Regions from separate parts of the Serratia sp. C2(1) genome, predicted to be linked through region 2. Evidence: predicted binding sites of a transcription regulator. Region 2 holds the regulator's gene; each other region holds the start of a gene.
What was found. Region 2 encodes Fur, which represses iron uptake genes when iron is present. Its sites were predicted from a motif close to ATAATAATGAGAACNACTATCAA; they were not measured.
Positions count from the first base shown of each region.

Region 1: V2S86_RS05685 (TonB-dependent siderophore receptor) is a predicted target of Fur. The motif match lies at 2,106-2,128, and genes of this name have one in related genera.
Region 3: V2S86_RS01840 (Nramp family divalent metal transporter) is a predicted target of Fur. The motif match lies at 2,044-2,066, and genes of this name have one in related genera.

Region 1 covers NZ_JAZFBA010000001.1:1,222,991-1,226,248, reverse strand. The annotation lists gene V2S86_RS05685 (TonB-dependent siderophore receptor) at 1-2,002, opposite strand, end outside; gene V2S86_RS05680 (hypothetical protein) at 2,874-3,258, shown strand, end outside.
Region 2 covers NZ_JAZFBA010000001.1:2,868,521-2,871,778, reverse strand. The annotation lists gene V2S86_RS13520 (glycosyltransferase) at 1-1,492, shown strand, start outside; gene fur (ferric iron uptake transcriptional regulator) at 1,700-2,146, opposite strand; gene fldA (flavodoxin FldA) at 2,469-3,008, opposite strand; gene ybfE (LexA regulated protein) at 3,237-3,258, opposite strand, start outside.
Region 3 covers NZ_JAZFBA010000001.1:385,689-388,946, forward strand. The annotation lists gene V2S86_RS01820 (hypothetical protein) at 8-136, shown strand; tRNA gene V2S86_RS01825 (tRNA-Ala) at 213-288, shown strand; tRNA gene V2S86_RS01830 (tRNA-Ala) at 349-424, shown strand; gene V2S86_RS01835 (NupC/NupG family nucleoside CNT transporter) at 540-1,727, opposite strand; gene V2S86_RS01840 (Nramp family divalent metal transporter) at 2,106-3,258, shown strand, end outside.

The DNA.
Region 1 (3,258 bases), 1.6 Mb from region 2:
GAACGTAGGCACCTTTCAGTGACGGATTCACGCGATCGAGATTCATTCTCACCGAAGCATCCACCAGCGTCACCGAAGGAATGCGTAGCGTATTTTCGTTGTCTGCCCACTGCTTGCCGATATAGCGTACCCCCGCGCCAAGATCCACGCCGAACTCGGCCGCGTATTTGCCCCATAGAGAAGCCATTTGGTCAGGCGCCAAATACGGCGTATTGCCGTTGTTGCCATCGATCGCGTCTTTAAACTTCACTTTGTTGTAACTATAACCGGCAATCAGATCGAAACGTTCGGTGATCTTGCTGCGGGCTTCCAGTTCAATCCCCTGCGAATGCACTTTGCCGGCCGGCAGATAATAACTTTGCTGCACCACCCGGTTGGCAACGTCTTTCTGCGTCAAATCGTACAATGCCACGCTGTAGATCGAGGCACTGCCTGGCGGCTGGTATTTCAACCCCACCTCATACTGCTCACTGGTGCTCGGTTTCAGCATGTGTCCGTTTTGATCGGGCAACGCCTCGGGCGTTACCGCGGTGCTGTAGCTGGCGTAAGGTGAAAGACCATTATCAAAGTGATACAACAAGGAGGCACGGCCGCTGAAGTTATCATCGCTGCGCGCGTCGCGGGTGCCGGTGTTGAGCGTCGTATTTTTAGACTCGATGCGATCGAAGCGGCCGGACAAATTCAGATACCAGTCCTGTAAGCTGATTTCATCCTGCAGATAAACGCCGCTTTGCTCGTAGTGCCGTCTGGAATCGGTATGCGTCAGGCCGGTTAACGCCGGCCCGCCGGACGCACCGGTATAAGGATTAAGCTGCGATGCGGCGGCAGACTCTTCCCACAAATTATTGCGAAAGCGCTGGTAATCCAGGCCCAGCGTGACCTTATGATCCAGCTCCCCGGTGGCAAAGTCGGCTTCCAGTTGGTTATCGACGGCAAAGGCGTCCAGCGACGTGGCAGAGCCGCTGTAATAACGGTTCAGCAAGCGGTGATCGTCATTCCAGCCAATTTGATATACCTGCTGCAACTCAACATTGGAGTGGGTGTAACTGGCATTCTGACGGAAAGTCCAGACGTCGTTAAAATTGTGGGAGAAAGCATAACTGTAAATCTGTTCCCAACGCTTGAACACATTCCGGCTGCTCTCACCGTCAAAGAATCCGCGCCCCAGTTTGTCACCCGAGCGGGAATAGAGACTGCCATCTGCCGGCACAGCGCTGTGGTAACCGCCGGACGGATCCTTCTGCAGGTAAGCTTTAAGCAATAGCGAGGTATTTTCATCCGGCTGCCACAGTAATGAGGGGGAGATGGCATAACGCTCTTCACGCTGATGGTCATACATGGTTTCGCTGCTGCGCGTCATGCCGGTCAGCCGGTAAGCCCACTGCTCAGACAGCGGTCCGGTCACATCGAAAGCGCCGCCCTTCGTGCCGTTGTTGCCCGCCATCAGGTTCACGTGCCCTTCCGTGGCGAACTGAGGCCGCTTGGATGTCAACGCCACCAGCCCACCCGGGATACTTTGTCCGTACATCACCGAAGAAGGTCCTTTGATGACGTCGACACGTTCCAGGAACCAGGGATCAACCTGCAATGCGTTATAGGTGCCGCCATCGCTCAACAGCCGCAGGCCGTCAAGAAAGGTATTATTGACGTCACCACCATGAAAGCCGCGCAATGCGATGGTGTCATACCGGGTGGCTCCGCCGGAAAAGTTGGTGAAAACACCGGGAGTATATTTCAGCGCATCGTTAACCGTCTGGGCATTCTGATCGGTCATCTGCTGACGGGTAACGACCGAGACCGACTGGGCCGTCAAGATTAACGGCCTGTCGGTTTTGGTCGCTCCCTGGCTGGTCGTAGCCTGATAGCCCCGAGTCGCGGTTTCCGCCGTATCGGCAGGTTTGGCCGTGACCACCAAAGTATCTTCAGCGAGCGACGTCAGCGGCAGGAACATGGCGAACGCGCATACCCTGCGCGACCGTTTGACAGAAAAAGGTATCGGCATCTCTTGTAACCCCTGGAAAATATCCTAAATCACACCAATAGGCTTCCCCGTCTGACAACGTTCGTAGAGGATCTATAGGTGTACTTGATACAACAAGAAGCGAATATTAATGATAATTATTATCTTTATCGATAAATAATTTCAAACATGAGGGTGTTTTTTATGAACCGGCGACGTGTTTCATCGCAGTTGAAAATCCATGGGGAGGTTATGGTTAATGCCTGAAATGAAAGGCATAAAAAATGCCAGCTCGAGACTGGCAACACATACCGGAAGCAATGTGAGCAATGTCTTGCCGGCTTGGGTAGTACACAAGTCGGTAACCTTTTTTCCTTACCGCTATTAAATGGATAACGACTGTCATTATCCTTTGCGAGGTGCTTTTACCGGCATGCAGCATGAAACCATCAATGCTTTGCCCTGCTCAACCGTCGATATAAACCCACTATGGCCAAAAAAATGGCCGCTAGAAGGACATTGACCAAAGTCCACACAATTAATATAGGCACAACGGTTTGATAGAGCGGAATGCCCCGGGCAGCAGAGAAGGGATTAAGATGCCATGACCTGATAAGAAAGAAAGGATTCAAATTAAACGCTTGGCAGACCAAAGCTATCAACGTCGGTGGCAGGAAAAAATAAAGTCCCAACGTGGCGACCAGTAAACATACTGTCGAACGACTGTTTTTATAATTTTTCATATCGCTATCTTGCCATTACTCTTTCGCTGAAAACGCCCTGGCCGTTATTGGTTGAACAGACCCGGCAAGGGCCGATTAGTTCCACTTTTGGGGTAAAATAAAGCCCGTTTGGCGTTTAATTTTCATTTAGCCACCTGATGTTATAACGCTATTCAGCTCAGGAGGCTCTCATGATACCGGACTATTGCCCTATCCCGCCAAACACCAAAAAGCTCAAAATCATCTATGGCTGGTATATATATGCCGTCTATACGCTATTGATCTTTAATATCTACCTGGCGGTGTATAACGTCTGTGTCAGACACCCCATCGAATCGCCGTTGACCTCATGGCTTCATAGCCTGTTCATCGCCTTCATGCTCTACCAACTGCTGAAAAAACGAACGCGTTTCGCCTGGCTGATGCTGGCCTATTTTATTCTGATGCGGCTGTATTACGCCAACGTGTTGCATATCGAATTTAATTCCTGGAGCCGCGGGTTGGTCTTCGTGATCCTGACGGTCTTGCTCACCGGCACGGTTGCGCTGGGGCAACTCGCAACACCGCCGTTGCGCC
Region 2 (3,258 bases):
CAACCACCGGTTGCAGGTGCATTCGCTGAGCGAACTGGCGCAAAAAAGAGTCGGCGGCAACCTGGGCTTTATCCACGCACTCCATGATAAGCGCTATTACGCCACGCTTTCTGACTACTTTCGCTTTTTGATCCTGATCGAAATGGGGGGCATGTATATGGATATCGACACCCTTCCGCACCGTTCAGCGACGTTTTTCCTGCTGAAGCCGGAAGTGCCGGATTACCTTCAGCGCCTGCCCAATGGCGAAGTCAGCCATGTCAGCGGATTGAATTTGTTTCTTGATGAAACCGGGATGATCATTGGCCGCAGCGGCGATAGGTCGCTGTGCAAAATATTGGCGGGCCTGGATCAGATCTATGCAGCGCAAACCGGTGACGTGCCGGATAAAAACCCCGTCTATGAAAGAAAGTTGTTCGATGCGTTTTATCTGTTGTGGAGCCGCCACATCGGCAGGACTTTCCTCAGCCACGAGAGCTTCTGCAAGGATCACGGGGTTCATTATGACGCCGTTCCGCAGGCGGTGACCTGCGGTATCCGTGGCATGCGTCTGTTGGAAGATGTGATTACCAATGAGACGCTGCCGCTGAGGGAGGACGAACTGCGCAGCTATCGGCAATGTATCAGTCGTCTGGAGCGGGTGGATTGGCAGCTTGAGCAGCCGGCGGATCTGGCGCGGTATGCGGAAATATTTACCGTCGATGAGGTGCCGCGTATGGCCTATCCGGCGCAGATAAGGTCCGATATCGATCACTACCATTACTATTCGGTGCTGTCCCAGGATCGCGCGCTGGATCGAGTGAACCAGCTTTTCGGCGAGTATTTGATAGCCGATAACCGACGGCAGATCGACGAGGGCAATTACTGGCGACCAACCGTTGGAACGGGCGATGCGGTATTGGCGCTATCGCAGGGCGGGCTGCATTTTCTACCGGGGCGGCAGGCGGACGAAGCGGACAAGACCCGCATGGCGAAGCTGATTTTTGCCACCAGTTATCTGGAGTATTGCTCCGTCGGCAACCCCGCCGGGATGGGGCTGGTCTCTCTGCAGCGGGCGCAAAATATCGACCCCTATCTGGACCTGATTACCCTGGCTTACGAGCGGTGCGGGGCGTTTGTCGGATTTTTCACGGCGGCGAGCGTTGACGAATTGTATGGCGTTGAGGCGAACTCGCTGTATCGCGATGAAATAAAGCCGCTTGACGAGGCCTATGACGGGTTTGTGCGAACACTGAGCACGGAGGACGATTATTTTATCTGCAGCCTGGCCATAGAGAGCCGGTTCCGCGGGCAGGGCTATTTTAACCCGTTGTTTGCCCAGATTAAGCAGCGCGCGCAGCAGCGCCGGGCAAAACATATCGTGCTGTGCGTATGGCAAAGCAGCGATGCCTGCCAAATCTACCTGAACAAAGGGTTCCGCGTTCGCGGCGTTTTCGACTATGCCTGGCCGATGTTCTTCGATCGGCTGCTGTTTCTTGAATATGCATTGTGACGAGTTTACCCATCCGCGTGTCGGCGGGTGAGTTGACGGTGAAGTGCGTGTAAGTGGGTAGTGAGAGAAGTACCGCGGAGAAGTGCCGCTGCAATTGTTGTCTTTCTGATGTGATTTTCCCCGGGCCTGTCCGGGGATTTTTTTGTCCCTTACCTGGGGGCATAAAAAAACCGCCGTTAAGGCGGTTCTCAATGCCGATTGCGGGCATTATTTTTTGTCGTGCAAGGTGTCGTCTTCGCGGCAATCACCGATTTCACAGTGACCATACAGGTACAGGCTGTGGTTGGTGAGCTTGATACCATGCTGCTTGGCGATATCACGCTGACGCACTTCGATAGACTCATCGCTGAACTCGATCACTTTGCCGCAATCCAGGCAAATCAGGTGATCGTGGTGATGCTGTTGGGTCAACTCGAACACGGACTTGCCGCCTTCGAAATTGTGACGGGTTACAATGCCGGCATCATCAAACTGGTTCAGTACGCGGTAAACTGTCGCCAGGCCAATTTCTTCGCCCATATCGATCAGTTTTTTGTACAAATCTTCCGCACTGACGTGATGGCATTCCGGATTTTGCAGTACTTCCAGGATTTTGAGTCGCGGAAGCGTGACTTTTAGGCCGGCCTTCTTCAATGCGGTGTTGTTGTCAGTCATGCGGATTCAGTCCTGTTACTATGCTAATCAAGTTGAGGCATTCTTGCCTGTGGCATCGGTCGGCACAAAGAGTTAATTGCGTGTCATTATAGAACCGGTTGCCCTAAATGGAAACCGCCGGTTGTTAACAAAGATATCATGGCACAATTGCATGTTACACACGCAACGTCTTGATGGATGGGATAAACCGATATCTCAGTCTACCTTGACGATGTGGGAAGTTACAAACATGTAGCTTCTATTGCAGAAATCCGTGCTGCCGATGAACGGCCCTGCTGGCAACACTATGCACTTTGCAGGGCTTTTGTTCAACCTTTGAGGGTTAGCCGACGATATCGGCCAGGCTCAGTTCTTCGCTGATCTGTTTCACCCAGGCTGCGACGCGTTCGTTGGTCAATTCCGGTTGACGGTCTTCGTCAATCGCCAGGCCGATGAAGAAATTGTCATCCGCCAAACCTTTCGAGGCTTCGAAGTGGTAACCCTTGGTCGGCCAGTGGCCGACAATCGCGGCGCCGCGTGGCTCAATGATGTCGCGGATGGTGCCCATCGCATCACAGAAATATTCCGCGTAGTCTTCCTGATCGCCACAACCGAACAGCGCAACCAGCTTGCCGTTGAAATCAATTTCTTCCAGCGTCGGGAAGAAGTCATCCCAATCGCACTGGGCTTCGCCGTAGTACCAGGTAGGAATACCCAACAGCAGGATGTCGAAAGCTTCCAGATCTTCTTTGCTGCTTTTGGCGATGTCGCGGATTTCCGACACCTCTGCGCCAAACTGCTGCTGAAGAATTTTCTGGATCATCTTGGCAATGTTTTCGGTATTGCCAGTGTCGCTGCCAAAGAAAATGCCTACATTAGCCATATCGCGTATAACCTTTAAATTCAATAAATTGCATTGCACGATGTTAGCGTTGAACGCGATAACACCGATTAAAATGATGACATGGCAAGAATCTGCCTCTTACCGGTAAGTGCGTATCATGCCAGAGATTTACCCCGGGGTTTTATCGCGTTTATGCGATGCCGGGAGGAATAAAGGGTGTTGATCGGTGTCATCCATAACACCGTGCCGCATGTGCGGCTGCAAAGATCAATGTTCCGGCTGTTCATCC
Region 3 (3,258 bases), 2.5 Mb from region 2:
TGACGCAATGACAGATAAAGCCTTGTGGAGCGATCCGCAGGGCTTTTTTTATTCCTGGCTGATTTTTATCCGCAATGGCGATTTTTTAGCGCTAAACGCGCTGATTTGGCGGCTTTTTCAGCGCTTGATCGAGTAATTCAATTTAGCCGTTGACAGTGTTTCGGGGGTTTCATATTATGCGCCCCGTTCACAGGATTTTGTGATTGTGGATTGGGGCTATAGCTCAGCTGGGAGAGCGCTTGCATGGCATGCAAGAGGTCGACGGTTCGATCCCGTCTAGCTCCACCAACCTTTATCTCAGTAAGGTTGGGGAATACCGTAACGCCGGTTAAAGCGTACCACTTTTGTGGGGCTATAGCTCAGCTGGGAGAGCGCTTGCATGGCATGCAAGAGGTCGACGGTTCGATCCCGTCTAGCTCCACCACCATTTAAAAAGCCGACCTTAGGGTCGGCTTTTTGCTTTCTGTCTTTCCTGTTGTCTAAACCGTGGGCAATAAAAAAGGCCGCCGAAGCGACCTTTTCTTTGTTGCCGTTTCGGCTTAGCCCAGAACCAGGCCCGCGATGGACGCAGACAGGAGGCTGACCAGCGTAGAACCGTAAACCAGCTTCAGACCAAAGCGTGAAACTACGTTGCCCTGATGTTCATTCAGCCCTTTAATCGCACCGGCCACAATGCCGATGGAAGAGAAGTTGGCGAAGGAAACCAGGAAGACCGACAGAATGCCCAGACTGCGTGGCGACAGCTCGGCAGAGACTTTCTGCAGCTCCATCATGGCCACGAACTCATTGGAGACCAGCTTGGTCGCCATGATGCTGCCAACCTGCAAGGCTTCGTGCTTAGGAATACCCATAATCCAGGCGAATGGATAGAAGAAGTAGCCCAGAATATCCTGGAAGCTCAGGCCGAAGATAGCACTGAACAGGCCGTTGAGCGCCGCGATCAGGGCAATGAAACCGATCAGCATCGCAGCAACGATAATGGCTACTTTGAAACCGGCCAGAATGTATTCACCCAGCATTTCGAAGAAGCTCTGGCCTTCGTGCAGATTGCCCAGATGCAGTTCTTCTTCTTTACTGGTGTCATACGGGTTGACCAATGACAGCACGATAAAGGTGCTGAACATGTTCAGTACCAGCGCCGCAACCACAAATTTGGCGTCCAGCATGGTCATGTAAGCACCCACGATGGACATGGAAACCGTAGACATCGCGGTTGCCGCCATGGTGTACATGCGTTTTTCCGACATCTTGCCCAGAATATCTTTATAGGCAATGAAGTTTTCAGACTGGCCCAGGATCAACGAGCTGACGGCGTTAAACGACTCCAGCTTGCCCATACCGTTTACTTTTGACAGCACGGTACCAATAATCCGGATGATAAACGGCAACACTTTGATGTATTGCAGAATACCGATCAGCGCAGAGATGAAGACGATCGGGCACAGTACCTTCAGGAAGAAGAAGGCCAGACCTTTATCACCCATACCGCCGAATACAAAATCAGTCCCTTGCCCAGCAAACCCGAGCAGCTTGTCGAACAGCGCCGCGAATCCTTTTACAAAACCTAAACCCGCTTCCGAATGCAGGAAAAAGTAGGCCAGCAGTACTTCAATAACCAACAGTTGAATAACGTAGCGAATGCGGATGCTTTTACGGTCACGGCACACTAACAGTGCCAGGATCGCAACCACCACCAACGCTAACGCAAAGTGCGCAATATGGGACATGTTTGCTCCAAACTTGAGGCAGGCTGAATTTCGGATGTCATTTTATGTAACGCCACGTTTAAAAACGAGAGGTCCATTGCAAATATGGAAATTCATAGTGGGAAACATCCCAAATTATCAGGCTAAACCATAAAAAATCAAGAAGTTACTGAATCCATACGAAATTCCTATTCTTGTGCTAATTTGATTATCAGGCGTATTCCGTCTGGAATATGGCTTGATGGAAGGCAGAAAAGTGCCATCTGCACGTTACACCCTTCGTTAAAACTTGAGTTATCCCCGATTACAGCGATAAGTTTTACCGCTACAAATGCGCTTGATAATTATTATCATTTGCATAAGATAACCTTTGGTTTATTAGATGTAAGGGTTAAGGGTATGCCAAACAGTCGCGTGGTTGAGAACACCCGTCGCCCATCCAGAAAAATCAAACTGTCGCTGATGGGGCCAGCATTTATCGCGGCCATCGGCTATATCGATCCCGGCAATTTCGCCACCAACATTCAGTCCGGCGCCTCTTTGGGTTACAGCCTGCTGTGGGTCGTGGTCTGGGCCAACGTCATGGCCATGCTTATTCAACTGCTGTCCGCCAAACTCGGTATCGCCACCGGCAAAAACCTGGCGGAACACATTCGCGACCGCTTTCCGCGCCCGGCCGTATGGGCTTACTGGGTACAGGCGGAAATTATTGCGATGGCCACGGATCTGGCGGAGTTTATCGGCGCGGCAATAGGATTCAAACTGTTGTTGGGCGTTACGCTGCTTGAGGGCGCCATCTTGACAGGTATCGCCACTTTTCTGATCCTGATGCTGCAAAAACGCGGGCAAAAACCGCTGGAGATGGCGATCGGCGGGCTGCTGCTGTTTGTTGCCGCTGCCTATATGGTGGAACTGGCATTTTCCCAGCCGCAGTTGGGCCTGCTGTTGAAAGGCATGGCGATCCCGGATCTGCCGAATGGCGATGCGGTCTATCTGGCCGCCGGCGTGCTGGGTGCGACCATCATGCCGCACGTGATTTACTTGCATTCATCCCTAACTCAGGCTGCCGGAGAGAACTCAAAGGCGGATCGTTATGCGTCCACCAAGGTCGACGTCGCCATTGCCATGACCATCGCCGGTTTTGTTAACCTGGCGATGATGGCTACCGCCGCCGCAACCTTCCACTTCAATGGGCACAGCGGCGTGGCCGATCTTGATCTGGCCTATCTGACACTGCAGCCGGTGCTGGGCCAGGCGGCTGCGACGCTCTTCGGGCTGAGCCTGGTGGCCGCTGGCCTGTCTTCCACCGTAGTGGGGACGCTGGCGGGGCAGGTGGTGATGCAGGGATTCGTACGCTTTTACATTCCGCTGTGGGTACGCCGGGTGGTCACCATGCTGCCGTCGTTTATCGTCATTATGCTGGGAATGGACGCCACGCGTATTCTGGTATTGAGCCAGGTACTGCTGAGCTTCGGCATTGCGTTGGCGCTGGTGCCGCTGCTCTCCTTCACCGGTAACCGGGAACTGATGGGGGAGATGGTGAACAGCCGGA